3 regions of the Streptosporangium brasiliense genome follow, and region 3 is predicted to be linked to each of the others. Evidence: riboswitches for the same ligand, from Rfam matches in the RefSeq annotation. Region 3 holds a riboswitch; each other region holds the start of a gene.
The links. Region 3 has a riboswitch for S-adenosylmethionine ahead of J2S55_RS18090 (aminotransferase class V-fold PLP-dependent enzyme). Riboswitches for the same ligand answer to the same signal wherever they lie in the genome.

Region 1 (9,662 bases), 310 kb from region 3:
CGTCCTTGGTGACGATGACCTGGCGGGCGCGGCCGAGCTGGTCGAGCGTGGTCGACTCCAGCTTCAGGCCCAGGTCCTCGCTGATGACCTGCGCGCCGGTCAGGATGCCGATGTCGCCCAGCATGGCCTTGCGGCGGTCACCGAAGCCGGGAGCCTTGACCGCGACCGAGCGGAACAGGCCACGGATCTTGTTGACGACCAGGGTGGCCAGGGCCTCGCCCTCGATGTCCTCGGCGATGATCAGCAGCGGCTTGCCGGCCTGCACGACCTTGTCGAGGACCGGGAGCAGGTCCTTGTTGGCGGAGACCTTGGAGTTGACGACGAGGATGTAGGGGTCGTCGAGGACGGCCTCCATACGCTCCGGGTCGGTCACGAAGTAAGGCGAGATGTAGCCCTTGTCGAAGCGCATGCCCTCGGTGAGCTCAAGCTCCAGGCCGAAGGTGTTGCTCTCCTCGACGGTGATGACGCCTTCCTTGCCGACCTTGTCCATCGCCTCGGCGATCATCTCGCCGATCTGCGGGTCGCCCGCGGAGATGGAGGCGGTGGAGGCGATCTGCGCCTTCGTCTCCACGTCCTTGGCCAGCTTGGAGAGCTCCTCGCTGACGCGCTCGACGGCGGCCTCGATGCCCTTCTTCAGCGACATCGGGTTGGCGCCGGCGGCGACGTTGCGCAGACCCTCGCGTACCAGGGCCTGGGCGAGCACGGTGGCGGTGGTGGTGCCGTCACCCGCGACGTCGTCGGTCTTCTTGGCGACTTCCTTGACGAGCTCGGCCCCGATCTTCTCCCACGGGTCCTCGAGCTCGATCTCCTTGGCGATGGAGACACCGTCGTTGGTGATGGTGGGGGCGCCCCACTTCTTCTCCAGGACGACGTTACGGCCCTTGGGGCCGAGGGTCACCTTGACGGCGTCCGCGAGCTGGTTCATACCGCGCTCGAGACCGCGCCGGGCGTCCTCGTCAAACGCGATCATCTTGGCTGCCATACGGCTAGACCTCCCAAACGCAGGGTGGCTTGCACCAGATCGAGCCGACGCCCGCGACGGCATGTGGACCCGCGACTCCGTTCGGCGGGTCCCATCGTCTCGATCCAGGGTTGGCACTCTCCAACAGGGAGTGCCAACGAACTGTTTAGCACTCTACCCTGCCGAGTGCAAGCTGTGGGGCCCTGACCTGCACCCAGCTTAGAACGAGGTCCCGCCTTCACGGCGAAGGCCCGGCCCGCCGGTTGCGCGGCGAGCCGGGCCGACCGCCGGAAGATCCACGCGGACTGCGCTGCCGCGGGATCCGCCGACATTTCCCGACGAATGGACGGAAAGGGGTGCGTCAGACCGCCCGGACGGATTCCGCCTGGGGGCCCTTCTGGCCTTGAGTGATCTCGAACTCGACCCGCTGGCCCTGCTCGAGCGCACGATAGCCATCCATCATGATCGCGGAGTAATGGACGAACACATCCTTACCACCGTCTACCGCGATGAAGCCGTAGCCCTTGTCCGCGTTGAACCATTTGACGGTGCCTTGCGCCACTTCTGACTCCTCTTACTGGACTTGAGGACGCCGCCCATTCCTCTCGCGAAGTCCTCAATCTCCGAGGCGTAGACATCGCCTACGTCGATCGTTCTCGACCATACCTGTGGGACACCATAGGGCAACAGAGTCAATCAGCAAACTACCCCTTTACATACGCATTCAGGGGCGGAGCAGAGTTTTGCCGGTACGATTAATTGGTTAAAAATTGCATCATATCCCCAGGTCAGCAGAGGCGATCTTCCCCGCGAAACACGACACCCGCACGCGGCCGGGCCGCGTGCGGGTGTCAGGGAGAGGCGGGGTGGGCGCGCGGAGGCGCCGGGGGTCAGCCCCCCGCGACCGCCGGAATGATGGAGATCTGGACGCCGGACGGCGTGGCCGTGTCGAGGTTGTCGGCGAAACGGACGTCCTCATCCCCGACATAGACGTTGACAAAACGCCGAATCTTGCCCGTTTCATCGAGAATGCGGGCGCCGATTCCGGGGTGGTCCGCATCGAGCTTCTGCAGAACCTCCCGGAGGGTCTCCCCCTCCGCGGTCACCTCGGCCGAGCCGCCGGTGTAGGTCCGGAGAATCGTCGGAATCCGCACAGAAACGCTCATTATTCAGTCCCTTTCACAAGTTTCTAGGCGATAGCCGTACGGAATGCGTCAAGAGACGGCCGGATGACCGCGGTGGGACGCGCCTGGTCCGCCACCGCGTCGAGGGTCTTGAGGCCGTCGCCGGTGTTGAGGACCACGGTCTCGCCCTCGGGGTCGAGCCGCCCGGAGGCGACCAGCTTGCGCAGCACGCCGACGGTGACGCCGCCCGCGGTCTCGGCGAAGATCCCCTCGGTCCTGGCCAGCAGCCGGATCGCGTCGACGATCTCGGCGTCGGTGACGTCCTCCACCGCGCCGCCGGTGCGCCGGGCGATGTCCAGCACGTAGGGGCCGTCGGCGGGGTTCCCGATCGCCAGCGACTTGGCGATGGTGTCCGGCTTGACCGGGCGGATCACGTCGTGGCCCGCCTTGTAGGCGGCGGAGACCGGGGAGCAGCCCTCGGCCTGGGCGGCGAAGATCTTGTATGGCCGGTCCTCGACGAGACCGAGCGCGATCAGCTCCTTGAACGCCTTGTCGATCTTCGTGAGCTGGGAGCCGGACGCGACCGGGATGACGATCTGGTCGGGGATCCGCCAGCCGAGCTGCTCGGCGATCTCGTAGGCCAGCGTCTTGGAGCCCTCGGCGTAGTAAGGCCGGAGGTTGACGTTGACGAAGCCCCACTTGTCGCCCAGCTCGTCACCGATGAGCTCCGAGCAGAAGCGGTTGACGTCGTCGTAGGTGCCCTCGATGCCGACGAGCCTGCCGCCGTAGACCGACGCCATGACGATCTTGGCCTGCTCCAGGTCCGCGGGGATGAACACGCAGGCGTCCAGCCCGGCCCGGGCGGCGGCCGCGGTCACCGCGCCGGCCAGGTTGCCGGTGGAGGAGCAGGACAGGGTGTGGAAGCCGAAGTTGCGGGCCGCCTCGACCGCGATGGCCACCACGCGGTCCTTGAAGGAGTGGGTGGGGTTGCCGGAGTCGTCCTTCACGTGCAACGAACGGATGCCCAGCTCACGGGCGAGGTTGTCGGCCTTGACGAGCTTGGTCCAGCCGGGCGCCATGTTGGGCTTGGCGGCCACGTCCGCGGGGACGGGCAGCAGCGAGCGGTAGCGCCAGATGTTCGTCGGCCCCTCGGCGATCTGCTCCCGGGTCACGCGCCCGAAGTCGTAGGCGATCTCAAGGGGCCCGAAACACTCGATACAGGCGAAGCTGGGACCGAGGTCGTAGCGGGCGCCGCATTCGCGGCAGGACAGGGCCGCGGCGGGGCCGAAGTCGAGCGAGGTGGTGGTTTCAGTGCTTGCGAGCGCCATGAAGCGAGGCCTTTCCCTCATCTTCGTCTGCGACCACCCTGGCCGCAGACCGGAATTGGCACCTGTCCCGGCCGACCTCGTCAGATCACGAGTCTTGAACCGGGAGGGTTGCCGGGGCTTCGCAGGGCCGGTCCCTCCACCCCTCTGGATGAGCAAATATTCAGTTGGAACCTGGCGAGCAGGTCTTACGCACTCTACCCCGGCTTGCCTCCATCCTGACCAACCGTCTCACTGTTTGAGATGTAATGTGTTACCTGGCGGACAGTTCGCCGAGATCACGACGTCCGGGAGGCCGCCGCGCCGGGCACCCGACCCGGCGGCCGGGCCGTCACGGCGCCCTGAAGCCCAGGGCGTAGGGGCCGGAGCCGCGTGAGGCGTACACGCGATAGCGGTAGTAACCCGGCGTGCCGGTGTAATCGATCTTCTCGTCGGGGCCCGGCCCCTCCGAGAGGGCGACCGTGAGCCAGCCGAGGGCGCCCCATTTCTGGAGATAGAGGTCGAAGTCGACGCCGTCGGCGGCGTCCAGGCAGCCGGAGTGGAGGCCCGTGACGCTCGCCCGGTAGTAGCGGTTGTCGGGCTGGTAGGCGCCCTGACCGGCGCTCAGCCTGCCGGTGACGTTCTTCGGGTAACCCTTGCAGGCCGCGGCGGCCGGCGGACTGCCGCCGTCGGTCACCAGGGTGAGGCCGTAGGTCGTGAGGATCTCGCCGAGCGGCTGGAAGTAGGTGACGCCGCCCGTGGTGCAGTTGCCGGAGCCGCCGGAGGTGACCCCCTGGGCCTGGTCCTGGGAGACGAAGGAGCCCCCGGAGTCGCCTGGCTCGGCGCACACGTTGGTGCGGGTCAGCTCGTAGATGCTCCCCTGGGGGTAGGCGACGCTGGCGTCGCGCTGCAGGACCGTGCCGCAGTGCCAGTCGGTGGTGGAGCCGGCCCGGCAGACCGAGGCGCCCTCGATGGCCACCCTGGAGCCTCTGACGCGCACGGTGCCGCCGCTGCCGTTGTTCACCAGCGGCTTGGGCGTCCAGTTGGCGTTCACGGCAACCCAGGAGAAGTCGCTGCCCGGGAAGGTCGACCCCCGGAAGACGCCCTGGGCCGCCCGGTTGAAACCGGTGGTGGTCTCGTCCACCTTGCCGCAGTGGCCGGCGCTGACGAAGCCCTTCTGGGCTCCGCGGGTCACGGAGAAGCCGATCGAGCAGCGGTGCACGGTGCCGATGTAGTAGGGGTCGCCGCCCACCAGGTCGTAGAAGGGCCGGGGGTCCTCGCCGGAGGGCAGCACGCTCACCACGGCCCCGTCCATGTCGATGCTCTTCATGATGACCTCGGTCTCCGAGGTCTCCTTGGACAGGACGACGACCTTGTTGGTCTTCACGTCGATGTAGCTCACCGTCCCGCCCTTCGGGCGGCCGAGCAGAACCTCGTCGATCTTCTTCTTGGTCGACACGAGCTTCGTCATCGACGTGCCGACGACCTCGGGCCGGGCGCCGCCGGCGATGATCTGGGGGATGTCGGCGGGGTCGGTGGTGGCCACCACGAGGACCTGCGCGGTGGTCCCGACGAACCAGGAGCCGCCGAAGTGCGGGCCCAGCCGGTGGCGGAGGTCCTCCTCGACCGGCGCCAGGCGGGCCTCGTTGGCCAGGCGGGCGTGGACCTGTTCCCGGCTGAGACCGAGATCGCGCTCAAGCGCCTCGATCATGCCCGGCGGCGGGTTCCAGGCGGTCGGGACCACCGGGCTGTCCGCCGTCCGGTGCCTGGCGACGGCTGGGGCGGCCGTCAGGGCAAGTGCGGCGAGCGCCAGGACACACCCCGCCGCAAGGGGACGTCTGTGGGACATGGGTCTCTCCTCGACCTCAGCTTTCCGGGCATGAGGGGGGAGAGCGCCCCAATCGCCGCTTGATCGTGCGACATGGGCAACGCCACCTTAATTCAGGCGTTGCCACTCAAGGCCGTAGAAGCCGAACGCCACGCGGGAGACGATTCCGAACGCCCCGCCGGTGCGCCCCGGACCGCGCGGGCGCACGCGGGCCCGCCCCGGCCCCGGACCGTCCCGCCGTCCCCGGACCCGGCCGCCGCGCCGGGGTCTCAGAACCCGTAGGCGTCGCCCAGCGCGCCCTGGACGTATTTACGCGCCTGGTGGATGCGGGACTTGGCGGTGCCGAGCGGGATGCCGAGCTGCTCGGCCACCTCGTTGTAGTCGAGCTGGCAGATGTCGCGCAGCACCAGCGCCTGGGCCAGCTCCGGCTTGTCGGCCTCCAGCGCCTCCATCGCGTCGAGCAGGTCCAGCCGGGACCCGGCGATCACGCTCACCCGGGCGACATCGGGCTTCTGCAGCGGCAGCTCGTCGGAGCTCTGCTCGGCCGAGCGCCGCTTCAGCGACCGGTAGGTGGTCCGGGCGCAGTTGGCGGTCACGATGTGCAGCCAGGTGGTGAACCGGGCCCGCCCCTCGAAGCGTCCGATGTTGCGGGCCACCGCCAGCAGCGTGTCCTGGGAGGCCTCCTCGGCGTCCTGCCGGTAGGGCAGGATGCGCCCGCAGTGGCGGAGCACGTCCGGTTCGATCCGCTTCAGCAGCTCACCCAGCGCGCGGTGGTCACCCCCGGCGGCCATACGGGCCAGTTCCTCGGTCGTCTCGTCCAGCGCCATCAAGGGCCCCCATCACCGGTCACAGTCGCTCGACATCCTACGGTCGAGGGTTATGTTTGGTTAACCTTCGGGACAAGCATGTCCCTAGGCGAGGGGGTCTGATGAACGCGATCCTGGTGGCTTCCAACCGCGGTCCCGTCTCGTTCACGCTCTCCGAGGACGGCTCCCTGAGCATGCGCAGGGGCGGAGGCGGCCTGGTCTCGGGGCTGGCGGAGGTCGCCAAGGGTCTCAACATGCTCTGGGTCTGCGCCGCGCTGTCCGACGGCGACCGCAGCGCGGCGCGGCTGGCGCCCGGCGGCCGGCTCGACCACGCCGGCTACGACACCGGGGCGGTGCGGATGCTCGACATCCCCCCGACGATCTTCCACCGGGCCTACAACGCGGTGGCGAACTCCACTCTCTGGTTCGTCAACCACCTCCTGTACGACACCCCCAACAGGCCGCACTTCGACGCCAGGTTCCGCCGCGAGTGGGAGTCCTACCAGGCGTACAACGAGGCGTTCGCGACGGCGCTGGCCGAGGAGGCGGCGCACGGCGCCAGGGTGATGGTCCAGGACTACCACCTGACCCTCGTCCCGGCCATGCTGCGGGGCGAGCGGCCCGACCTGCGGGTGGCCCACTTCTCACACACCCCGTGGGCGCCGCCGGAGTATTTCAACCTGCTCCCCGACGGCGTCGGGATCGAACTGCTCGAAGGCATCCTGGGCGCCGACCACGCGGGGTTCCTGACCGCGCGCTGGGCCGGGGCCTTCATGGACTGCTGCGAGACGGTGCTCGGCGCGGAGGTGGACCGCGCCGCCCGTACCGTCACCCACGGCGGCAGGACCACCCGGATCGGCGTGCACGGCCTCGGCGTGGACGGTGAGACGCTCTGGGCGCGGGCCCGCGAACCCGACGTCGAGTCGCACATGGCCGCCCTCCGCGAGCAGGTCGGCGACCGCAAGCTGATCGTGCGGATCGACCGGACCGAGCTGTCCAAGAACATTGTCCGGGGGCTGACCGCCTACCGGGAGTTCCTGGCGGCCCACCCCGAGTGGCACGGCAGGGTCGTGCACCTCGCCTTCGCCTACCCCTCCCGGCACGATCTTCCCGAATACCGCGAATACACCGCGGCGGTGCAGCGCTGCGCCCAGGAGATCGAGGACGAGTACGCCACCGAGGACTGGGCCCCGGTGATCCTCAACGTGCACGACGACTACCCGCGCTCGCTGGCCGCCTACCGGCTGGCCGACGTGCTGCTGGTCAACCCGATCCGCGACGGCATGAACCTGGTGGCCAAGGAGGGCCCCGTCCTGTCGCCGCGCAGCGCGCTGGTCCTGTCCCGCGAGGCCGGCGCCGCCGCCGAGCTGGGCGAGCACGCTCTCCTGGTCAACCCCTACGACGTCTCGGCCACGGCCGCCGCCCTCCATGAGGGCCTGGTCATGCCCGAGGACGAGCGCGCCCGCCGGGGCGCCCTCCTGGCCGCCGCCGCCACCGCGCTCCCCCCGCACCGCTGGTTCTCCGACCAGCTCGCCGCCCTCAAATGAACCCCACGCTCCGCAGGTGAGGTCCCCGGGCGAGCCCCACGCCCCGCGAGTGAGCCTCGCGGGTGAGCCCCGCACTCCACGGGTGAGCGCCCTCAAGCGGGCCTCCGCGGACGGGTCCCCGGAGAACGGCGCCGACGACGAGCTCTCGGAATGTCCGGCCCGTCATGAGATAGTCCCCATGGAAGTCTCGACCCGCCGCCTGCCCGGGGGAGCCAGTTGACCACGATCGCGCCCGTCCAGCTGACCCGTGATCGCGCGACCTGGCTCGTCTACCTGCAGCTCGGCGTCTTCGCCACCTACCTGTACGGCCTCAGCGCCGCCCTCCCCATGCTCCGCATCGACCAGGGGGTGTCGCAGGCGGTCGCCGGGCTGCACGGCACCGCGATGGCGGTCGGCAGCATCCTCACCGGGCTCGCGCTGCCCTGGCTGACCAGGAGGATCGGCCGCCGGGCCGTCACCTGGACGGGCCTGGCCGGGATGAACGCCGGCGTGCTGCTGGTGGTGGCGGGCACCGCGCTGCCGGTCACCCTTCTCGGGTACGGCATCGCCAGCGGGATGGCGTCGATCACCCTCTACGCGGGCATGGCCGCACTCAGCGACCATCACGGCCCGGCGGGCGCGGCGGCGATCAGCGAGGCCAACGCCGTCGGGGTGTGCGTCGGCATCGCCGCGCCGTTCGTCGTCGCCTCCGCCGCGCAGACCGCGCTCGGCTGGCGGGCGGCGCTGCTGATGACCCCGGTCCTGACCGTGCTGCTCGCGCTGACCATGGGCCGCGTCTGGATCCCCGAGCGCGCCGGCGCCGAGGTCCGCCCCGGTCCGGAGGGCGGGGCGCGCCTCGGCTGGCGCTTCCACGTCGCGGGGGCCGTGCTGTTCTGCTGCGTCGCGCTGGAGTTCTGCTTCAACCTGTGGGCGGCGAAGCTCTTCGCCGACCGGACCGGCCTGTCGGCGGCGGTGGCGGCGACCGGGCTGACCGCGTTCACCGCCGGCCTGGCGGCCGGCCGCTTCGCCGGAGCACGGCTGGCCCTGTGGGTGCGGCCCCCGGTCCTGCTCGTCGGCGCCCTCGCGCTCACCGCCACCGGCTGGACGCTGTTCTGGCTGAGCCGCGACCCCGTGCTCTCCTACACGGGCCTGGCCCTGTCCGGGCTGGGGGTCTCGCTGCACTTCCCGCTGGCCCTGTCGCGCGTGCTGGACGCCTCCGGCGGACGGCCGGACCAGGCCACGGCCATCGCCTCCATCCTCGCCGGCCTCGCGGTCGGCATAGGCCCCCTCCTGCTCGGCGCGCTGGCCGACGGCTTCGGCATCCGGTGGGCGTTCGTGATGGTCCCCGTCCTGGTCGGGCTGGCCGTCGGCGGGGTCCTGGTCAGCTCCAGCTAGCGCGCCTCAGCGTGTCCGCCAGGCCGGGGGTGTTCCAGACGTCCACCACGAGGATCTTGGACTTGGGCAGATACCACTCGCGCTGGTCGAAGGTGGCGGTCTGCTCGCCGTTGCTGTGCTTGACGCACCGGCCGAACCAGGAGCGGTAGTCGGCCTTGTGCCCGGGGCCGACCTGGCGCACGCCGACGGCGGTGGCCTTGCCGAGGACCTGGCCGTACTTGCCGTTGAAGGGGCAGGCCTGCACGTCGCTGGCGGGGTAGAAGGGCTGCTCGGGCGTGTAGGCGGAGAACCCCTCGTGGCCGTACTTCAGAACCTTCGGGCCGAAGATCCAGAAGGCGTCGCACTTCGGGGTGAAATAGCCGGCGGAGGGCTTGCCGCACGCCCCGGTGATCACCTTGACCCGGTCGCCGTCGCGATACACCTGCCAGCCGGAGGGGATCGTCAGGCTCATCCCCCGGAAGGACAGGGTCTGCGTGGCCGACGCGGAGGCGGACATGGTCGAGGCGGAGGCGGTCGAGGCGGAGGCGGCCGCCGGGACGGCGAGCATGGCGGCGCCGGCCAGCGCGGCGAGGGCGTAAACGGTCTTTCTCATGCCGCGAAAGCTATCGGCCGCGACTTGACGATGACTTAACTCTCAATGGCATCGGAGATCGAGCCGAGCAGTTCCATCACCCCGTCGGGCCCGTCCACCACGATGTCGGCCTCCACGGCCAGCTCG
Region 2 (9,662 bases), on a different contig from region 3:
GGCCCTGGCGATGGCCACCCGCTGGCGCTGCCCGCCGGACAGCCGCCGGGGGTGCCGTCCGGCGATGTCGGCCGGCAGGCCCACGCGCTCCAGCAGCTCGGCCACCCGGGCCCTGCGGTCCCTGCCGGCCCCGTCGAGAGGCTCGGCGACCAGGCGGCCGACGGTGTAGCGGGGGTCGAAGGAGCCCAGCGGGTTCTGCGAGATCACCTGGATGCCGGAGCGGCGGGCGCGGCGCCTGCGCTCGGGGACCGCCGACCAGGGGTCGCCGTTCAGCCGGACCTCGCCGGAGGTGGGCGCCATCAGGCCCAGGACGAGCCGGGCGACGGTCGTCTTGCCCGAGCCCGACTCCCCCACGATGCCGACGGTCTCACCGGGATGGACCTCGAAGGAGACCTCGTCCACCACCCGGCGGGAGCCGTACGCGGCCGACAGGCCCGAGACCTCCACCACCGGCGAGCTGTGATCCACGGTCCGCTCGGGCAGCGGGGTGCGCAGCGCCACGCCTCCGGCGGCGACGGCGGCCAGACGGGTGCCGCGCGAGGCCGCCGAGGGGACGGCGGCCAGCAGCAGCTCCGTGTAGTCGTGGTCGGGCTCGGACAGCACCCGGGCGGTCGGCCCCTCCTCGACGACCACGCCGTCCTTCATGACCAGCACCCGGTCGGCGATGGAGGAGACCACGGCCAGGTCATGACTGATCATGAGCAGCGCGGTGCCCGTGGCCTTGCGGGCGGCGAGCAGGCGCAGGATCTGGGCCTGCACGGTGACGTCGAGCGCGGTCGTCGGCTCGTCGGCGATGATCAACGGCGGATCGGCGGCGATGGCCGAGGCGATGAGGGCCCGCTGGCGCAGCCCGCCGGAGAGCTGGTGGGCGTACTGGCGGGCACGCAGCTCCGGTTCCGGCACCCCGACGGCGTCGAGAAGCTCGATCGCCTTCGCCGTACGGCCCGCGCGCGGCACCACGTCATGGGTGGCGAGCACCTCGGCGATCTCGTCGCCGACCGTGCGGAGCGGGTCGAGCGAGACGAGCGCGTCCTGTAGCACCAGCCCGGCGAACCGGCCGCGCAGCCGCCGCCAGTCCCGCGCCCCGAACCGGAGCGCGTCCCTGCCGTTCACGGTGAACTTCCCGGCCGTCACCTTCCCGCCGGGACCGGTCAGCCCCACCAGGGTCCTGGCCGTGACACTCTTGCCCGAGCCCGACTCCCCGACGATCGCCACGCACTCGCCCGCCGCGATCGACAGGCTCACCCCGCGCACGGCCTCCACCCCGGAGGAGGGGAAGCCGGCCCTCAGGTCCTCCACCTCGATGAGGCTCATCGGTCTCTCCCTTCGAAACGGCGCTGGAGACTGCGCCCGACCAGGGTCAGGCTGATGACGGTCAGCGTGACGGCGAGGCCGGGGAAGAGCGCCGTCCACCAGGCGACGCGCAGGTAGTTACGGGCCTCCGACAGCATCGAGCCCCATTCGGGACTCGGCGGCTGCGGCCCCATGCCGAGGAAGCTGAGACCCGAGGTGGCGATGACGGCGGTGCCCATGCCGATCGTGGCGAGCACCGGGAGCGGGCCCAGGACGTTGGGCAGCACGTGACGCAGGACCAGGACCGGCCGGGGCAGGCCGAAGGTGACCGCCTGCTCGACGTAGCCGGACCGGCGGACGACGAAGGTCTGGGCCCGGATCACACGGGCGTAGTTGGGGACCTGGGCCAGGCCGATCGCGAGGACGACGTTGCCGGTCCCGGGGCCGGTGACCGCGATGACCAGCAGGGCGAGCAGCAGCTCGGGGAAGGTGGCCAGCACGTCGAACAGGCGGCTGAGCAGCTCGTCGAGGTATCGGGGGGAGAGCCCGGCCAGCATGCCCAGGACGGTGCCGGTCCCGGCGGCGAACAGGATCGCGGCCGCGCCGATGCCCAGCGAGTGCCCGGCGCCGTGGACGATCCGGGACAGCACGTCCCGGCCGAGGTGGTCGGTACCGAACCAGTGCCCGGCGTCCGGCCCGGCGAGGGCGTGCAGCGGGTCGGCGGTCAGCGGGTCCACCCCGCTCAGCAGGTCCGGGACCAGGGCGGCGACCGCGACGGTGGCCAGGAACAGCAGCGGGACGACCAGCCGGGGGCGCAGGCCGTACCGGCGCCCGGTCCGGGCGGGAGCGACGGCCGTGACCGGCGGCGCCTGGGTGACCGTCGTCATCGGCCCCTCCCCGGACGGAGAACAGTTTTGATCGTCGGCTCCTCCGGTGAGGGGGCGACCCTCACCACCGGCACCTCCTCGGCGGCGACCCTCGCCGCCGGCACCTCCGGGCGGGGAACGGTCCTGATCATCGGCTCCTCCTCAGGCGGGGGTCGATCGCCAGGTAGGCGAGGTCGACGACCGTGCTGACCGTCACGTAGACCAGGGCCGACAGCAGCACGATCGCCATCACCACGGGCATGTCCTTGCCGGTCACCGCCGAGACGGTGACCTGGCCGAGGCCGGGGCGGCCGAACACGGCCTCGACGACGATCGCGCCGCCGAGCAGGACGCCGGTGAACCATCCGGTGAGGGTGACGGCCGGGAGCAGGGCGTGCCGCAGGGCGTGGCGGGTGACGAGGCGCCACTCGGTGATGCCGCGCGAGCGCGCGGTCACCGCGAACGGCTCCTCCAGCGCCCGTTCGAGACCTTCGCGCAGCACCTGGCCGAGCACTCCGGCGATCTGCAGTCCCAGCGCGGCGGCCGGCAGCACGAGCGCGGCGGAGCCCCGGTCACCGGAGACCGGGAACCAGCCGAGGCTGAAGGAGAAGACGGCCAGCAGCAGGATCCCGATCAGGAACGGCGGCACCGAGACCGCCACCAGCTCCGACAGCCCGGCCAGGCCGTTGGTCCAGGACCTGCGGCCCGCGGTGACCAGCGCCAGCACCAGGGCCAGCGCCACCCCGAAGACCGCCGCGGCGAGGGCGAGCCTCACGGTCGGCCCGATCTGCGAGGACAGGACGTCGCCGACGCCGCGCTGCAGGATGTAGGAGTGGCCGAGGTCGCCCTGGAGCAGCCGGATCAGATAGTCGCCGTACTGCTGCAGGGCCGAGCGGTCCAGCCCCCATTCGGCGATGATCTGCGCCCTCCGCTCGGGGGTGTCGAGACCGTCGCCGATGAGGACGTCCACGGTGTCGCCCGGGGCGAGCAGCAGCGCGACGTAGGCCGCGGTGGCGGCGGCCCAGAGCACGGCCACGCCGGATCCGAGCCGCCGGGCCACCGGGCCCAGCCACCCGGCGGCGGCCAGCCCCCGCCGCCGGGTGAGTGTGAGGGTGCTCATGTCCCTGTCCGGATGTCATAAGCACTGTTGGGGGTGCCGGAGACCGGTTCGAAGGTGAGCCCGGTTACGGAGGCGCTGTAGGCGATCTGGTCGGCCGGCACGTAGAGCGGCAGGAGCAGGGCCTCGTCGGCGACGAGCTTCTGCACCTTGGCGTAGAGCTCCTTGCGCTCGGCGGCGTCGGAGCTGGCCGACGCCTCGGTGAGCAACCTGTCCAGGCCGGCGTCCGCGAAGTGGGTCCGGTTGATCGCGGCGCCCTTGGGGAGGATCAGGTTGAGCGCGGCCCCGGCGTCGGTGTCGCCGCGCGAGTTCTCGAAGACGTCATATTGGTTGTCGTCGTAGGCCTTCTGCGCGGTGCCCTGGTCGACCAGCTTGACCTGGAAGTCGATGCCGGCGCTCTGCTTGACCGCCGCCTGGATCGCCTGGGCGAGGATGTCGCGGCGGTCGCGGACAAACGGGGCGGAGTTGACGGCCCGCACGGTCAGCCGCCTGCCGTCCTTGACCCGGTAACCCTCGGCGTCGCGCTTGTCCCAGCCCGCCTCGTCGAGCAGCCTGGCCGCCCGCTGCGGGTCGTTGCCGAAGGTGTTCTCCAGTGAGGCGTCGTAGAGCTGCGGGCTGCCCTGGCCGATGATGCTCCAGGCCCGTTCCGCCGTGCCCTGGTAGACCGAGTTGAGGACGGCGTCGACGTCGACGGCGTCCCGGAAGGCCTCGCGCACCCGTTTGTCGTCGAAGGGTGGGTGCGACTGGTTGAAGTAGTAGGAGAACGCGCTGCCGGAGTTGAGGCTGGTCTCCAGCTTCAACCGGGGGTCGCCCTTGATCAGGGCGATCTCCGTGGCGGGCACGCCCTCGATCACCTGGACCTGGCCCGAGGTGAGCGCGCCGACCCGGACGGCGGCCTCGGGCAGGAAGCGGTAGGTCACCTCCGCCAGGTGCGCCGGCCCCTGGTGGGCCGAGCCGGCGGGCGGCCAGCCGTAGTCGGGGTTGCGCTTGTAGTGGACCTCCTGTCCCGGGGTGAACCGGTCGAGGACGAACGGCCCGGTGCCGACGACGTCGACCCCGCCGGCCTTGAGGTCCTTGGCGTTCCTCAGCGACTTCGGGGAGATCTGGCCGGCGTACGGCGAGGACAGGAAGTCCAGGAACAGTCCGTCCGGCGCCTTCAGTGTGATCTTCAGGGTGTGCGGGCCGGCCACCTCGGCCCTGCCGAAGTTACGGAGCTGGACGGCGGCGACCGCCGGGTTGTAGCCCGGTGCCAGGAACTGGTCGAAGTTGGCCTTCACCGACGCGGCGTCGAACTTCTCCCCGTCGTGGAAGGTGACGTCGTCGCGGAGGTGGAGGGTGTAGGTCAGGCCGTCCTTGGAGACCTCCCAGGACTTGGCCAGCCACGGCAGGAACTCGCCGTCCTTGCCCCGGGCGACCAGCGAGTCGAACTGGTTGTGCACCAGCAGGCGGGCCTTGTTCTGGCCCCACAGCTGGGGGTTGAACGTGATGGGCTGCGTCTCCACCGCCCACACCAGCGACCCGCCGCCCCCGCCGCCGGCCGCGGCTGTCGGGGCCTCCGTCTCGGCCCCGCACGCCGCGAGCGCCAGCACCGCGGTCAGCGTCAGGGCGCCCCATCGGACTTTCACGTTCTTCTCTCCTTACAGCTCAGGCGACAGGCAGCTCGGGCGGCAGACAGCTCAGGCGACGTGTCGGATCTGGGTGGTGACGGCCTCGGACAGCACGATCCGGGCGAGGGCGTCGGCGTGCCGGAAGAGCGGGGCGTTGAGGCCGGGCCGGGCGAACCCGCCGGTGGCCCTGCCGCCCACGACCCAGGGGCCGAAGGCGAACCTGCGGGGGTGGGGGGTGTCGGAGCGGTCGAGCAGGCGGCGGTCGGCGGGCCGTACCTTCAGCAGCCCGGAGTCCTCGTCGATCTCGCCCCGGTCGCGGAGCGCGGAGATCAGCGGGTCGGTGGCCCGGCTCACGCTGGGCGCGGGCAGCCGGGCCTCGATCAGGGTCCGGGCCGCCACCGTGCCGGGGACGGTGGGGCTGTGCGCCTGCCACCGCCGGTCACGGTGCTCCACCTTCAGGTCCGCGCCGAGGAAGGTGACCACGCCGGCCCTGGCCAGCGCCCGCAGCTCCTCCAGCCGGGGGCCGGGCGGACCGCTGGCGACGTAGCTGAAGAAGCCGTGGAACCAGGGGTCGGAGACGCCCAGCTCGGCCAGGACGCCGTAGACGGACAGCAGCCCGAGGATCATGGCGTGGTCGGCGCTGTGCGCGGGGTCGGAGCGCCGCTCCAGGTCCGCTCCCAGGTAGCCGTGCATCCACCTGCGCAGCCCCGCCGGATCGCCGAACCGCATCCGCTCCAGCGGCCGGTCCAGCCGGTCGAAGTCCAGCCGGTCCAGATGCCGGGGTACGGCCCTGCGGATCAGCGCGCGCATCCCGGGACTGCGCCACTCCTCGGCCGCGTACGCCTCCTCGAACTCCGCCCAGCCCGTCCGGGCCCGCTCCGGGTGGGCGGTGAGCAGCTCGTGGTAGTAGGCGTGGCCCAGCTCCTTGGCGGCCAGCGGCCACACGTCCCTGCGGAAGTTCCACGGCCCCTCGCCGAGCGCCTGCGCGGTGAGGAAGCGCGGCACCGGCGGGCGGGCGCCGCGGAAGGGGTATCCGGTCTTCGAGTGGTACGGCACGCCGCGGCGCGAGCCCACCTGGAGCAGCGGCTCCCGCCCGCTGGGCAGGTAGACGAGCTCCCCGTCGTACTCGCGGACGAACCGGCCGCCCCGGCCCGAGGTGAGCAGCACCATCAGGTCGACGAAGGCCAGCCCCATGCCCCGGACGATCACCGGCTCGCCCCCGGGCACCCGGTCCAGGTCGAGGTCGGCGGCGTAGCCGGTGGGCAGGTAGTGCAGCCCGCTGCCCGCGGCCGTCTCCGCCAGTGCCCGCTCCTGCCTGGTCGGGATCACGTCGCCGTGCCCCTGCGCCAGGATCACCGCGTCCACCTCGATCGTCCGGCCGCCCTCCAGCGTCACGACCTGCCCGCCGGGGACGTCGGTGAGGTCCAGCGCGCGGGCCGCGTGGACGTGCACCCGGACGCCGCGTGGAGCGGTGTCGACCGCCTGCTGGAAGACGTGGGACAGGTAGGCGTTCTGGACGGGCCGGGAGGCGAACCTGCCGGGGTCGCCGCCGAGCCACTGGGCCAGCGAGGGGCCGGGGCGGATCGGGCCCCGGCACTGGACCGACGCGTCGGTGAACAGCGTCACGTCGGCGGCGGTGGAGTTCATCCAGAGCAGCTCGGGCTGCTCCCTGCGCCAGACCCGTCCGCCGCCCGGGGGGTAGGGGTCGATCACGTGGACGTCCAGCGACGGCCAGTCGAGCAGGTCGGCCGCGTTGGCGCAGATCCGCTCCACCAGGCAGGTCCCGGTCGGCCCGGCGCCGACGACGGCGACGGAGGCGCTCATGCGATCTCCTCGCCCGGCCGCACGGGGGTCGCGGCGCTCGCGGGGCTCATACGGCGGCTCTGCGGTGCGGCTCGTCCCAGTCGGCGTGGAGCGGCTCGACCGGGATCCGCCAGGGGTCGGTCTCCGTGGCGGCCGGGGAGGTGATCGCGGAGAAGTCGGTGCTGTCACGGAAGGCGGGGTGCCGGTAGAGGTCCCGGGCGTAGGCCCACAGATTCGGGAAGGCGGTCAGCGGGCGCTCGCTGATCCTGGCGGAGGGGTTGTCGGCGAGGTCGAAGCGGAGCAGCGTCGGCCAGAGCCGCACGTCCGCCTCGGTGATCCCGGAGCCGAACAGGAACCTGCGGTCGGCGAGCCGGGCGTCGAGCTCCTCCAGGAAGGAGATCACGGCCTGACGTGCCTGGCCGTACTCCGTCTCGCCGGCGGCCGAGGCGACGCGGCCCGCCGCGGTGTTGGCGTACTCGTAGATCCTGGCGTTGAGCGCGTCGATGTCCGGCCGGAGCTCCTCGGGGTAGAGGTCGATCTCCGGGTCGCCGCCGAACCGGGTGCCCAGGTCGATCGTGATGTCGGGGAAGTCGTTGCTGACGATCCGCCCGCCCGCCCTGTCCCACAGCACCGGCACCGAGACGTGGCCGTCGAAGCCCGGCTCGGTCGCCTCGTACGCCTCGCGGAGCGTGGTGAAGCCGTTCACCGGGTCGGCCCCGCGCCGCTCGCGGAAGGCCCAGCCGCGCCCGTCACGCTCGTCGTCCACGTAGGACAGCGAGATCACGTCCTGCAGTCCCTTGAGCGAGCGCACGATCACCGCGCGCTGCGCGTAGGGACAGACCGCCGCGACGTAGAGGTGGTAGCGGCCCGGCTCGGCGGGGAACTCGCCGGCGCCGTCGGCGGTGATCCGCCCCTGGAAGGGGTAGCGGGGGCCGGGCCGGTCGCCCGGCCGGTAGCGGCCGTAGGCGTCGAGGTCGACGGGGCCGGCGTAGTTGAGTGTGATCTCGGACATGTACTGCTCCCAGGCATGCCTCGGTGACCCGTTGAGGGGTCCGCGCTTGCGGCACGCCGACCGTGCCGCCAGGTCTCCCCCGGGGGCACCCCGCCGCGGTGCGAGGGTTGCCGGTCAGTGAGCCGGGGCTCTGCACTGACACTCTTAACCTAGTTAGAAGGTAGGAAATACATAGATCTCTGTCAACCCTTATGGTCGGGGGATGACACGCGAGATCGTGAATGTGGTCTACCGCAAATACGACGGCTCACTGCACTGGCACCACCCCGCGCTGCTCCTCGGCGAGGACGAGCACGGCGTCTGGACCGGCTGCGTCGCCGGCTCCACCGGCAGCAAGGGCGACGAGCCGCCGGTGACCTGGACCGACGCGTTCGTGATGCTCTTCCCCCGCGACGCCTGGTGGACGGCCACCTTCAACGCCGAGCCGAACAGGGTCGAGATCTACTGCGACATCTCGACCGTCCCCCAGTGGCGCGACGGCGAGGTGACCATGGTCGACCTCGACCTCGACGTCCTGCGCATGCGCGACGGCCGGATCCTCCTGGACGACGAGGACGAGTTCGAGGAGCACCAGGTCCGCTACGCCTATCCCCCCGAGGTCATCGAGAACGCCCGCGCCACGGCCGCCCGGCTGATGGAGGCCGTCACCACCGGCGCCGCCCCCTTCAGGACCGCCCCCCACTGGCTGTCCCACGTGACCTGACCGCCCCGCGCCACCGCCGCGGGCGAGGCCCGGCGGCGGGCGGGCTTACAGGGGCGGAAACCTGGGGGCGCGGCGCTCGACGAAGCTGGCCACGCCCTCGGCGAAGTCGGGGCGGCCGAACGACTCGGCCATCAGGCGCACGGCGGCCGACTCCGACGCCTCCAGGGTCCGGTCCCAGTCGCCCCAGACCTGGCGCTTGATCACGGCCATCGACGCCGGCGAGCTGTGCGTCGCCAGCTCGCGGGCGTAGGCCAGGGTCTCCTCCAGCAGGTTCTCCCCGGGCACCGACCGGCCGGCCAGGCCCAGCCGGTACGCCTCCGCCCCGGTGAACGTGCGGCCCGACAGCAGCAGGTCCATGGCCCGGGCCTGGCCGATGAGCCTGGGCAGGATCCACGACAGGCCGTACTCGGCGATCAGGCCGCGGCGGGCGAAGGCGGTCGTCCACTTGGCCTCGGCGGCGGTGAAGACCAGGTCGCAGACCAGGGCGTGGACCATGCCGAGCCCGGCACAGGCGCCGTTGACGGCCGCGATGACCGGCTTGCCGATGGTGGCCGGGAAGGTGGTGGGCCGCCTGTCCGGCTCCCCTTCGTAGGAGCCGTCCTGGATGGCGTTGAGGGTCTGGAAGTCCGCGCCGGCGCAGAAGCCCCTCCCCGCCCCGGTCACGACGATCACCCGGACCTCCGGGTCCTTCTCGGCCTCGGCGAGCTGGTCGAAGTATCGCCGCCCCATCGTGTCGGTCCAGGCGTTGAGCCGCTCGGGCCGGTTGAACGTCAGGGTCAGCACGCCCTGCTCGACCGACGACAGCACCAGGTCCATCATTCCGCGCCCTCCTCACCCGGCCACCATACCGAATCATGTTCTACAGCTTCTCCGCAACGCCCCCGCCCCGCCGCCGCGCCGTCCCGCCCTCCGTCACCACCCCGGCACGGGCCAGCGGCCGAGCCCCCGCTCCACGGAATCGGGGTGGTGGACGTAGCTCGGCGACAGCTCCGCCTCGTCGTAGTAGCGGTGGAAGACCGGCGTGGCCGAGCCCGAGATGGGCGGGACGATCCAGCTCCAGTCGGCCGGGCAGACCCGGCCGGCCTTCTCCTCGCGCGCCAGGTGGGTCAGGAAGCGCCGCGACTCGGTGTGGTGGTCGGTCACCGTCACCCCGGCCTGGTCGAAGGAGTGCAGGACCGCCACGTTCAGCTCAACCAGGGCGTGGTCGCGCCAGAGCGAGCGGTCGGTGGAGGTGTCCAGGCCCAGGAGCTGGGCCATGATC
Region 3 (9,662 bases):
CGCCCTCTACCTCGAATACTGCTGCAAGGTGCCCAAGGACTCCTCGGAGGAGGACCGCTAGCCCCGGGGCGGCGCGGCCCGTGCGTCACTTGTCGATGTCGCCCACGACGAAGAACATCGACCCCAGGATGGCCACCATGTCGGAGACCAGGTGGCCGGGGAGCATCTCGCGCAGCACCTGGACGTTGTTGTAGGAGGCCGAGCGGAGCTTCATCCGCCAGGGGGTCTTCTCGCCGCGGGAGACCAGATAGTAGCCGTTGATGCCGAGCGGGTTCTCGGTCCAGGCGTAGGTGTGGCCCTCGGGCACCTTGAGCACCTTGGGCAGGCGCTGGTTGACCGGCCCCTGCGGCAGCTCCCGGAGCCGCTCCAGGCAGGCGTCGGCCAGGTCCAGGGAGACCTTCACCTGCTCCAGCAGCACCTCGAACCGGGCGTGGCAGTCTCCGGCCGTCCGGGTGACGACCCGCACCGGCAGCTCGCCGTAGGCGAGGTAGGGCTCGTCCCTGCGCAGGTCGAGGTCGACCCCGGAGGCGCGGGCGATCGGGCCGCTCACGCCGTACTGCATGATCGTCTCCCGGTCCAGCACGCCCACCCCGACCGTGCGGGCCAGGAAGATCTCGTTCCCGGCGATCAGGTGCTCGATGTCGGGCAGCCGCCGCCGCACGTCCGCGACGGCGCGCCCGGCGCGGTCCGTCCAGCCCTCGGGCACGTCCTCCTTGAGGCCGCCGACCCGGTTGAACATGTAGTGCATCCGGCCGCCGGAGATCTCCTCCATCACGGCCTGGAGGGTCTCGCGCTCCCGGAAGGCGTAGAAGACCGGGGTGATCGCGCCGAGCTCCAGCGGATAGGAGCCGAGGAACATCAGGTGGCTGAGGACCCGGTTGAGCTCGGCCAGGAGCGTGCGCATCCAGACCGCCCGGACCGGCACCTCCATGCCGAGCATCCGCTCCACCGCGAGCACGACGCCCAGCTCGTTGGCGAACGCCGACAGCCAGTCGTGCCGGTTGGCCAGCACGATGATCTGCCGGTAGTCGCGCACCTCGAACAGCTTCTCCGCGCCGCGGTGCATGTAGCCCACGATCGGCTCGGCCGCGCTGATCCGCTCCCCGTCCAGGGTGAGCCGCAGCCGCAGCACCCCGTGGGTGGACGGATGCTGCGGCCCGATGTTGAGGACCATGTCCTCGGTCGCGAGCTCCTTGCCGCGCACTCCGTGCACGGCGTCCGCTCCGGCGCCGATCCCTACGCTGATCTCCCGGGGCGCGCCTCCGGCACGACGCTCAGTCATAGGGCCATGCTGTCACGTCAGCTCCGCGACAGCAGGTCCCGCAGAGCGGCGACCAGACGGTCGACGTGCTCCTCGGTGGTGCCGATCCCGATGGAGGCGCGGACCGCGGAGGCGGTGACGTCGTCGCAGCCGCCGTCCTTGGCGCCGAGGAGGTGACGGACGAAGGGGTGGGCGCAGAACTTGCCGTCGCGCACGCCGATGCCGTACTCGCCGGACAGGGCCTCGGCGACCTCGCGGGCGGTGAAGCCGTCCACCACGAAGGAGACGATGCCGACGCGGGGGTGGTCGGGACCCCACAGGGACAGCTCGTGGACACCCTCGACGGAGGCCAGGCCGGCGCGGAGGCGGCCGATGAGGCGCTCCTCCTCGCGCAGCAGCGGGCTCCAGCCGGTGGCGCTCAGGGCGTCGCAGGCGGCGGCCAGGGCGATGGCGCCCAGGACGTTCGGGGTGCCGGCCTCGTGACGGGCCTCGGGGTCGTCGTGCCACTCGGCCCCGTCGCCGTCGACCGAGCGCACCGCGCCGCCGCCCCGCAGGTACGGCTCCGCCTCCGACAGCCAGTCGGTCCGGCCGACCAGGGCGCCGGTGCCGAAGGGGGCGTAGAGCTTGTGGCCGGAGAAGACCACGTAGTCCAGGTCCAGTGCGGTCAGGTTGAGCCGGCGGTGCGGGACGAGCTGGGCGGCGTCGACGAGGATGCGGGCGCCGTGGCGGTGGGCGATGTGGGCCAGGGCGGCGATCGGCCAGAGCTCGCCGGTGACGTTGGAGGCCGCGGTCACGACCAGCAGCTTGGGGCCGTGGATCCCGGCCAGCGCCTCGTCGGCGGCGCGGACCGCCTCGCCCGGGAAGGCGGGGGGCGCGAGCCGTACGGCGTCGGCCCAGGGCAGCAGCGAGGCGTGGTGCTCGGTGTCGAAGACCACGGCGGTGGTCCCCGCCGGAAGGCTGCGGGCCAGCAGGTTGGTCGCGTCGGTGGTGTTCCGGGTGAAGATCACCGAGTCGTCGGGGCGCGCCCCGACGAAGGCGCGGACCGTGTGCCGGGCCTGCTCGTAGCGGGCCGTGGTGAGCTGGGAGGCGTACCCGGCACCGCGGTGGACGCTGGAATAGGCCGGGAGCGCGGCGGCGACGGCGGCGCTCACCGGCTCCAGACAGGGCGCGCTGGCGGCGTAGTCGAGGTTGGCGTAGGGGACGAGCCTGCCGCCCCTGACCGGGACCTGGAGGTCCGAGCCGAGCACCGCGGGGATCCGCCGGTCCTCGGACGCGCGGGTGGCGGGGACGGTCACGGACGTGGCGGGGGCGGAGGTGAAGATCGTCAGTGCGGACACGCCAGAACTCCTCGGAGGTCATCGGACCCCAAGCCGTGGCGTTGGTGCGTGGAGCCCGCGCTTGCCCGGCACGCTCCGTGCCGGACCAGGTCCTCACCCGGGGCACCCCGCCGCGGACGCGAGGGTTGCCGGCCAGCGAGCCGGGGCTTGTCACTGGCACTCATGACCTACAGGGGAACTATAACCGACTCCTGGCCGGGCTCCGCAAGTCGTTGAAATGCGCAGTTGTGATCCTTGTTCAGGAACTCACGGTGATGCCCAGTCGTCTAGGCAGTGACCCCTGACGCCTGACGGAGGAGTGAACGATGGATTGGGTGACTGATCCCGAGATCTGGATAGGGTTCGTCACCCTTGTCGGCCTGGAGATCGTGCTGGGCATCGACAACATCATCTTCATCTCGATCCTGGCGGGGAAGCTCCCGCCCGGCCAGCGCGACAAGGCGCGGAAGCTGGGTCTCCTCGCCGCCCTGGTCAGCCGGCTGCTGCTGTTGCTGGCGCTGTCGTGGGTGGTGAAGCTGACGGCGCCGATGTTCGAGGTCTTCGGCCATCCGATCTCGGGACGCGACCTGATCCTGATCCTCGGCGGCCTCTTCCTGCTGGGCAAGAGCGTCTTCGAGATGCACGACAGCCTTGAGGGCAAGTCGGGTCACGCCAGCGGCAGGGTCGCCGCCTCCTTCACCGCGGTGATCCTCCAGATCATGGTCCTGGACATCGTGTTCTCCCTCGACTCGGTGATCACCGCGGTCGGCATGGTCGACGAGCTCGGCGTCATGGTCGCGGCCGTCATCGTCTCGGTCGTCGTGATGCTCTTCGCCTCCGGCCCGATCAGCCGTTTCGTGGACAAGCACCCGAGCATCAAGATGCTCGCCCTGTCGTTCCTGGTGCTGATCGGCGTCGTGCTCATCGCCGAGGGCTTCGAGCAGCACATCTCCAAGGGCTACATCTACTTCGCGATGGCGTTCTCGCTCGTCGTGGAGCTGCTGAACATCCGGATGCGCGGCAAGGCGGCCAAGGGCGTGCCCGAGGAGGACGGGCCGGTCGAGCTGCACCACCGCTACGAGGCGGACGAGCGGGCCGGGTCCCCGCAGGACCAGGGCGTGCGTGGACCGTCGGACCGGGTGGCGGAGCCGGATCCCGATCACGGTGGAGGCTCAGCGGTCAGGTGACCTCGCCGTGAAAGCGGCCGGCCTGTCGTGGTGCGCGGCCCGGAGCCGGTCGCCGAGATCGGGGCGCCACCACCCGTCGGCATCGGGGCGCGGGCCCGCGCCTGCCATGGCGTCCCGGAATGTCCGTCGGTTGTTCCTGGCGGGCGTGTCGTCAGCCTGCCGAAGCTCCCGTGCGGTCCGCCGCCGTCCGGCGGAGATCTCCGCCGGTTCCGTCCGTCAGGGTGCACCGGCCGTCCACGCAGGAGCGTTGGAGACGGCCCATCGAGATCGTCTGCACCAGTCCGATGGCCCAGCAGGTCGGGCAGCCGCGCAGAGCAACCAGGCCGAGCGGCGCCAGCAGCAGACTGGCCGGTCCGGCCGTCGGGACCAGCGCGACGGCTCCGATCAGGAGACCGAACCCGAGCCCGCCGCGGAGCAGGTGCCGGGAGACGGACCTGCTGGCGAAGCCCGCGTCGCCGGTCATCTTCGTGCTTCTCATTCGATTCCTCCCCAGTTCTGGGTCTGCAGGTCGCCGCGGACGGCGGCCCGGGCGCGGTGCAGCCGGGATTTCATGGCGGCGCTGCTCAGCCCGAGGGATCTGGCGACGACAGGGCCCGGCAGGCCCTGGACATCACGCATGATCAGCACGAGGCGTTGATCGGCCGGCAGCGCGGCGATCGCGGTGGCGACCTGGTCGACTTCGAGGCCCCGCAGCACCTCGTCCTCCGCGGAGGAGCAGGATCCGTCAAGGGCCGGTTCGGCCCGCCACACCAGCGACTGGGCGCGGCGCAGGCATTCGTTGCGCACGATCTGGAACATCCACGAGGCCAGCGCGCCGGACGCCCGCAAGGTGCCGATCTTGCGGAAGAGGATGATGAGCGCCTCTTGGGCGGCGTCCTCGGCGTCCTGCGGACTCGCGCACAGCGAGAAGGCGAACCGCCGCACGTGCGGGTGGGACCCGCTGACCAGAGCGGCGATCGACGCCTGGTCTCCCTGCTGCGCCGCCGCGATCAGCTGCCGGCTGGGCCACCGGGATCGGGAGGCCCTAGCCACGGGACCGGGCCCGCTTGCGGAGGAACGCGACGCTGCACGCGCAGATGAGCACTGCCGCGACAGCGATAACGATCATGGTGGTCAAGGGAACCTCCTGTCCGTCGACCGGCCGTGGCGCCGGTACGCATATAAGGCCGGTACTCATATAAGAGGGAGTCTCGGCGGAAAAGGATTCAGCCCGCTTGAGGGTCGATCCCGCGGAGATCCCCGAAGGTCCGCCGCGAAACACCTCCAGCCGGCCTGCGTCCGCCGCGAAACACCTCCCGACGGCCTGTGCCCGTTGATCCGTTCGGTCTGTCGGAGCTCGCGTACGGCCGGGCCGGCCGCCTCGTAGCTCACAAGTTTGGCAGCGAACATTACGATGCTTACGTGCGCTTTGATCCTTGGAATCCGGAATTCGTCGCCCACCCCTATGACGTCTACGCCGAGCTGAGGCGGGAACGGCCGGTCAGCTTCTTCGAGCCGACCGGCCAGTGGCTGATCGCCCGGCACGCCGACGTCAACGCGCTGCTGCGCGACCGCCGGCTCGGCCGCTCCTACCTGCACGTCGCCACGCACGCCGAGTTCGGCAGGCCGGACGACCCCGACTTCCAGGACCCGTTCTGGCGGGTGGTCCGGGCCGGGATGCTCGACGTCGAACCGCCGGTCCACACGCGGCTGCGGCGCCTGGTGTCCAAGGCGTTCACCCCGCGCATGGTGGAGGCGCTCCGCCCGAAGGTCGCCCGGATCGCCGGGGAACTGGTGGAGGCGTTCGTCGAGCGCGGCGGGGGCGACCTGATCGCCGAGGTGGCCGAGCCGCTGCCGGTGACCGTGATCGCCGAGATGCTCGGCGTGCCCGAGGCCGACCGGCACCTGCTGCGGCCCTGGTCGGCCGACATCTGCGGGATGTACGAGCTCAACCCGTCGGTCGAGGCCCAGCACACCGCGGTGCGCGCGGCCCAGGAGTTCTCCGACTACCTGATCGAGCTGGCCCGCGCCCGCCGGGCCGACCCCGGCGACGACCTGATCAGCGCGCTGGCCCTGGTGGCCGACGAGGGCGACAGGCTCACCGAGGAGGAGCTGGTCGGCACCTGCGTGCTGCTGCTCAACGCCGGGCACGAGGCCACCGTCAACGTCACCGGCAACGGCTGGTGGTCGCTGTTGCGCAACCCGGCCGAGCTGGAACGGCTCCGCGCCGACCACGGCCTGCTGCCCACGGCGATCGAGGAGCTGATGCGCTGGGACACCCCGCTGCAGATGTTCGAGCGCTGGGTGCTTGAGGACATCACCGTGGGCGGGGTGGACATCCCGCGCGGCACGGAGGTGGCGCTGCTGTTCGGCTCGGCCAACCGCGACCCCGAGGTGTTCGCCGACCCCGACCGCCTCGACGTGGGCCGGGCGGACAACCCGCACATCTCCTTCGGCGCGGGCATCCACTTCTGCCTGGGCGCCCCGCTGGCCCGGATCGAGCTGGCCGAGTCGTTCGGCGCGCTGCTGCGCAGGGCCCCGAAGCTGGAGCTCGCCGCCGAGCCCACCTGGGGGCCGGGCTACATCATCCGCGGACTGACCTCCCTCGACGTGCGGGTCTGAGCCGTACGGTCGCCCCCGGACCCCTCGGGGGCGACCGACCCGGTTCCGACGAGGGCGAGCCGCCGCCTCAGCACTCCTTCGCGGCCTGGCAGAGCCGGGGAGTCACCGCTCCGGCATCGGCCAGCAGCCCGCCGAAGTCGTGCTTGCCGACCTTGCCGTACGCCGTGAACTCGCTGTACAGCAGAACGGAGCTGCCCCGTCGGACCACCACGGCCCGCTCGGCGCCGCCGAGGCTGTCCGCCGTGACGTCCTGGGCGCTGAAGGTGAACGCCTCGTCACCGAGCTTCGCGATCGGCCGGGTCTTGACGGCCAGCTTCTTCGTGGCGCACGACGCGGCCCCGGCCCGCACCCCCTTCATGACCTGCTGAGCGGCCTCGGGGCTCGGCATGACGACCAGCTGCTCGGCATAGCGGTAGTCGCTGTCGCCTCTGGCGGTGACCGTACGGGAGTCCTCGGCCTTGCGCACACTCGGCCGCTTCCCCGGGCAGTCGGTCAGCAGGGCGAGGGGTTGTGCCCGGTCGCTGACCTTCCAGTTGAAGACCTTGTTCCGGGCCTCCTTGTGCTCGTACTTCAGGAAGCCCTTGGGGATCTCCCGCGTGGAGGACGCGGAGGCGGGGGCGGCGGCGGCACCGCAGAGGAGCAGGGCGACGGCGGCACCGGACAGGACAAACTTGATCATGAAGAACACCGCTTTTCGGTCAGTTGGATGAGCGACATCCCTTTGATGCGATCAAGGAGCCGGAAGTTCGCCTCTGATCCGGCGGATTTCCGGAGACCGGGTGCCCCCGGGACGCGCCGGCCAGGAGTGCTGTGGCACCACCACACCGGCTCCGACGCGCTCGGCGTTCTCCTCCAGCGCGTCGGCGGCCACGGCACCGCGCTCCCGAGCGGCGGCCAGGCCTTCTCAGAGGCGGGCCTGGGACAGCCAGCCGAAGCCGCCGAGCCCCTCGGCGGCGATCAGCTCCGCCTCCTGGGAGGCCCTGGCCAGGGCGCGGAGATAGCCGCGCGGGTCGTCGCGGGCGTGCTCGACGGGCGGACGGGTCCCGGTGACGCCCAGGGCGCGCAGCGCCTGCCGTTGGGTGGTCAGGGCCGTGGTGACGGCCCCCGCGCGCTCCCCGGCGGCCGCGCAGGCGTCGAGGGCCACGTGCGCGGTGATGTCGCACGACCCGTCCGGCACGGGTGCGACGGCCGCCCCGTCGCGGTAACCGGCCAGCGTCCCGCACGGCGGGCGGTCGTCCACAGGGTGTGCGTAGTCGATCGCGATCGCCCGCCCGCGGGCCAGCCGTACGATCACCGAGGCCCAGGCCTCGTCGCGGGGCCTGCCGATCTCGGCCCGCTCGCCCGGGGCCCGCATCGGCCACCAGCGGGCCAGCCAGGCCAGGTCGGCCTCCGACGGCCTGTCGCCGAGCCGTTCCGCGCCGGTCGACGGGTCGACCAGGACCAGCCGGGGCCCGTCCGCGGTCTGCTCGGCGACGTCCACCGGCACGTTGTCCAGCCACTCGTTGGCGATCACGAGGCCGTTGATCCCGTCCGGCACGGTCCGCGCCCATGCGATCTCCCCGGGCAGCCGGGCGGGCCGGGGGGCCAGGTCCACCCCGGTCACCCGCAGCCGCGGCCGGAGCCCGGGCGGCGCGGCGGCGAGCACCCCGGCCGCCAGGGTGCCCTCACCGGCGCCGACGTCCACCAGGTCGATCACCGGCGGGCCGCCGAGCGCGTCGTCGAGCGCGACGAGCTCGCACAGCACGGCCTCGGCGAAGACGGAGGACGCGCCGACCGAGGTCCGGAAGTGCCCGGAGGGACACTCCCGCAGGTAGAAGCCGTTGTCGCCGTAGAGCGCCCGCTCCGTCGCGGCGCGCCAGGTGAGCCACACGTCCACAGACGCTACAGCGCCCGGCCACGGGAGGGCCGCCGGACAGCCGGTGGACGGCGGGTCGGATCTCAGAAGGGCCCGGGACCAGGCGGGCGCGGGTCCTCGGGGAACGGGGTCAGACGGCGTGGGATCAGACGGGTGGGGCCCCTCGGAGGGCGCAGGACAAGGCGGGTGCGGGTCCTCGGAGCAGGTGCGGATCCCCACGCGGACGCGGGCCCGGACGGGGCGATCCCCAAGCGGGGGCGGGCTCCGGAATCGGGTGCCGCTTTCGGACACGCGCCTCGGCGTGGTTGCGGTGGCCGGGCCCGTTACGCTGGTCAACTGGGCACGGAGCCCCCATCTGGTCGAAGGACGGGACGTCATGGACGCAGGCGATCGCCCGGCACGGTTGGCCGTCGGAGTGGTCGGAGCCGGCCGGGTCGGCTCGGCACTCGGCGCCGCGCTCGCACAGGCGGGCCATCGAGTCGTCGCCGCGAGCGGGGTCTCCGACTCCTCCCGGGAACGGGCGGCCGAGCGGCTCGGCCTGACCCTCACCCGCCCGGAGGACGTGGTGGCCGGATCCGACCTCGTCCTCCTGACGGTCCCCGACGACGTGCTGCCCGACCTGGTCACGGGTCTGGTCGGCACCGGCGCCGACCTGCGGGGCAAGCTGGTGGCCCACACCAGCGGCGCGTACGGCCTGGCCGTGCTGAACCCGGCGACCAAGGCGGGGGCGCTCCCGCTGGCGCTCCACCCGGTGATGACCTTCACCGGCAAGGACGACGACCTCCGCCGGCTCGTCGGCATCTCCTACGGTGTCACCGCGCCCGAGATGCTCCGCCCGGTGGCCGAGGCGCTGGTCATCGAGATGGAGGGCGAGCCGGTCTGGATCGAGGACGAGGACCGGCCGCTCTACCACGCGGCCCTGGCGGGAGCGGCCAACCACATGGTGACGCTCGTCGCGGAATCCTCCGAGCTGCTGGAGAAGATCGGCGTGGAGCAGCCGGGCCGGATGCTCGGCCCGCTGCTGGGCGCCGCCCTGGAGAACGTGCTGCGGCTCGGCATCGGCGGGCTGACCGGCCCGGTGGTGCGCGGAGACGCCGGGACGGTCCGCAAGCACGTGGACGCGCTGATCCTGGCCGCCCCCGAGGCGGCGGACGCCTACGTGGCCCTCGCTAGGCTCACGGCGGACCGGGCGCTGGCGGCCGGGCTGCTCAAACCGGAGGCCGCCGAGCGTCTCCTGGACGCTCTGGGAGGCAACATATGGACGTGATCGTGGTGGGTGACCGCGCCGAGCTGGCCAAGGCGAGGCAGGCCCTGAGGATCGGCGGAGCGGTGTCCCCCGGAAGGGCGGCCCTGGCGCTGGTGCCGACCATGGGGGCGCTGCACGAAGGACACCGCTCGCTCATCCGGCTGGCCCGGGAGCAGGCCGAGCACGTGGCCGTGAG

Region 1: linked by a shared signal. The riboswitch ahead of thrC (threonine synthase) and the one ahead of J2S55_RS18090 (aminotransferase class V-fold PLP-dependent enzyme) in region 3 are both predicted to bind S-adenosylmethionine.
Region 2: linked by a shared signal. The riboswitch ahead of J2S55_RS03595 (glutathione S-transferase C-terminal domain-containing protein) and the one ahead of J2S55_RS18090 (aminotransferase class V-fold PLP-dependent enzyme) in region 3 are both predicted to bind S-adenosylmethionine.

What each region holds. Positions count from the first base shown of each region.
Region 1 is NZ_JAUSRB010000002.1:2,317,725-2,327,386, reverse strand. It holds gene groL (chaperonin GroEL) at 1-982, opposite strand, end outside; gene J2S55_RS19505 (cold-shock protein) at 1,323-1,523, opposite strand; gene J2S55_RS19500 (MoaD/ThiS family protein) at 1,852-2,127, opposite strand; gene thrC (threonine synthase) at 2,151-3,413, opposite strand; SAM riboswitch class I at 3,428-3,568, opposite strand; gene J2S55_RS19490 (S1 family peptidase) at 3,742-5,238, opposite strand; gene J2S55_RS19485 (RNA polymerase sigma factor) at 5,487-6,044, opposite strand; gene J2S55_RS19480 (alpha,alpha-trehalose-phosphate synthase (UDP-forming)) at 6,146-7,570, shown strand; gene J2S55_RS19475 (MFS transporter) at 7,787-8,944, shown strand; gene J2S55_RS19470 (hypothetical protein) at 8,931-9,536, opposite strand; gene otsB (trehalose-phosphatase) at 9,572-9,662, opposite strand, start outside.
Region 2 is NZ_JAUSRB010000001.1:811,774-821,435, reverse strand. It holds gene J2S55_RS03620 (dipeptide ABC transporter ATP-binding protein) at 1-1,314, opposite strand, end outside; gene J2S55_RS03615 (ABC transporter permease) at 1,311-2,180, opposite strand; gene J2S55_RS03610 (ABC transporter permease) at 2,308-3,279, opposite strand; gene J2S55_RS03605 (ABC transporter substrate-binding protein) at 3,276-4,901, opposite strand; gene J2S55_RS03600 (FAD/NAD(P)-binding protein) at 4,953-6,707, opposite strand; gene J2S55_RS03595 (glutathione S-transferase C-terminal domain-containing protein) at 6,754-7,698, opposite strand; SAM riboswitch class IV at 7,736-7,848, opposite strand; gene J2S55_RS03590 (ribonuclease FAU-1 family protein) at 7,901-8,401, shown strand; gene J2S55_RS03585 (enoyl-CoA hydratase) at 8,447-9,220, opposite strand; gene J2S55_RS03580 (nitric oxide synthase oxygenase) at 9,314-9,662, opposite strand, start outside.
Region 3 is NZ_JAUSRB010000002.1:2,010,798-2,020,459, forward strand. It holds gene J2S55_RS18080 (DUF3180 domain-containing protein) at 1-61, shown strand, start outside; gene J2S55_RS18085 (NADH-quinone oxidoreductase subunit D) at 86-1,282, opposite strand; gene J2S55_RS18090 (aminotransferase class V-fold PLP-dependent enzyme) at 1,300-2,598, opposite strand; SAM riboswitch class IV at 2,651-2,766, opposite strand; gene J2S55_RS18095 (TerC family protein) at 2,904-3,764, shown strand; gene J2S55_RS18100 (hypothetical protein) at 3,916-4,242, opposite strand; gene J2S55_RS18105 (RNA polymerase sigma factor) at 4,239-4,796, opposite strand; gene J2S55_RS18110 (cytochrome P450) at 5,166-6,365, shown strand; gene J2S55_RS18115 (hypothetical protein) at 6,433-7,044, opposite strand; gene J2S55_RS18120 (SAM-dependent methyltransferase) at 7,270-8,235, opposite strand; gene J2S55_RS18125 (Rossmann-like and DUF2520 domain-containing protein) at 8,597-9,487, shown strand; gene panC (pantoate--beta-alanine ligase) at 9,478-9,662, shown strand, end outside.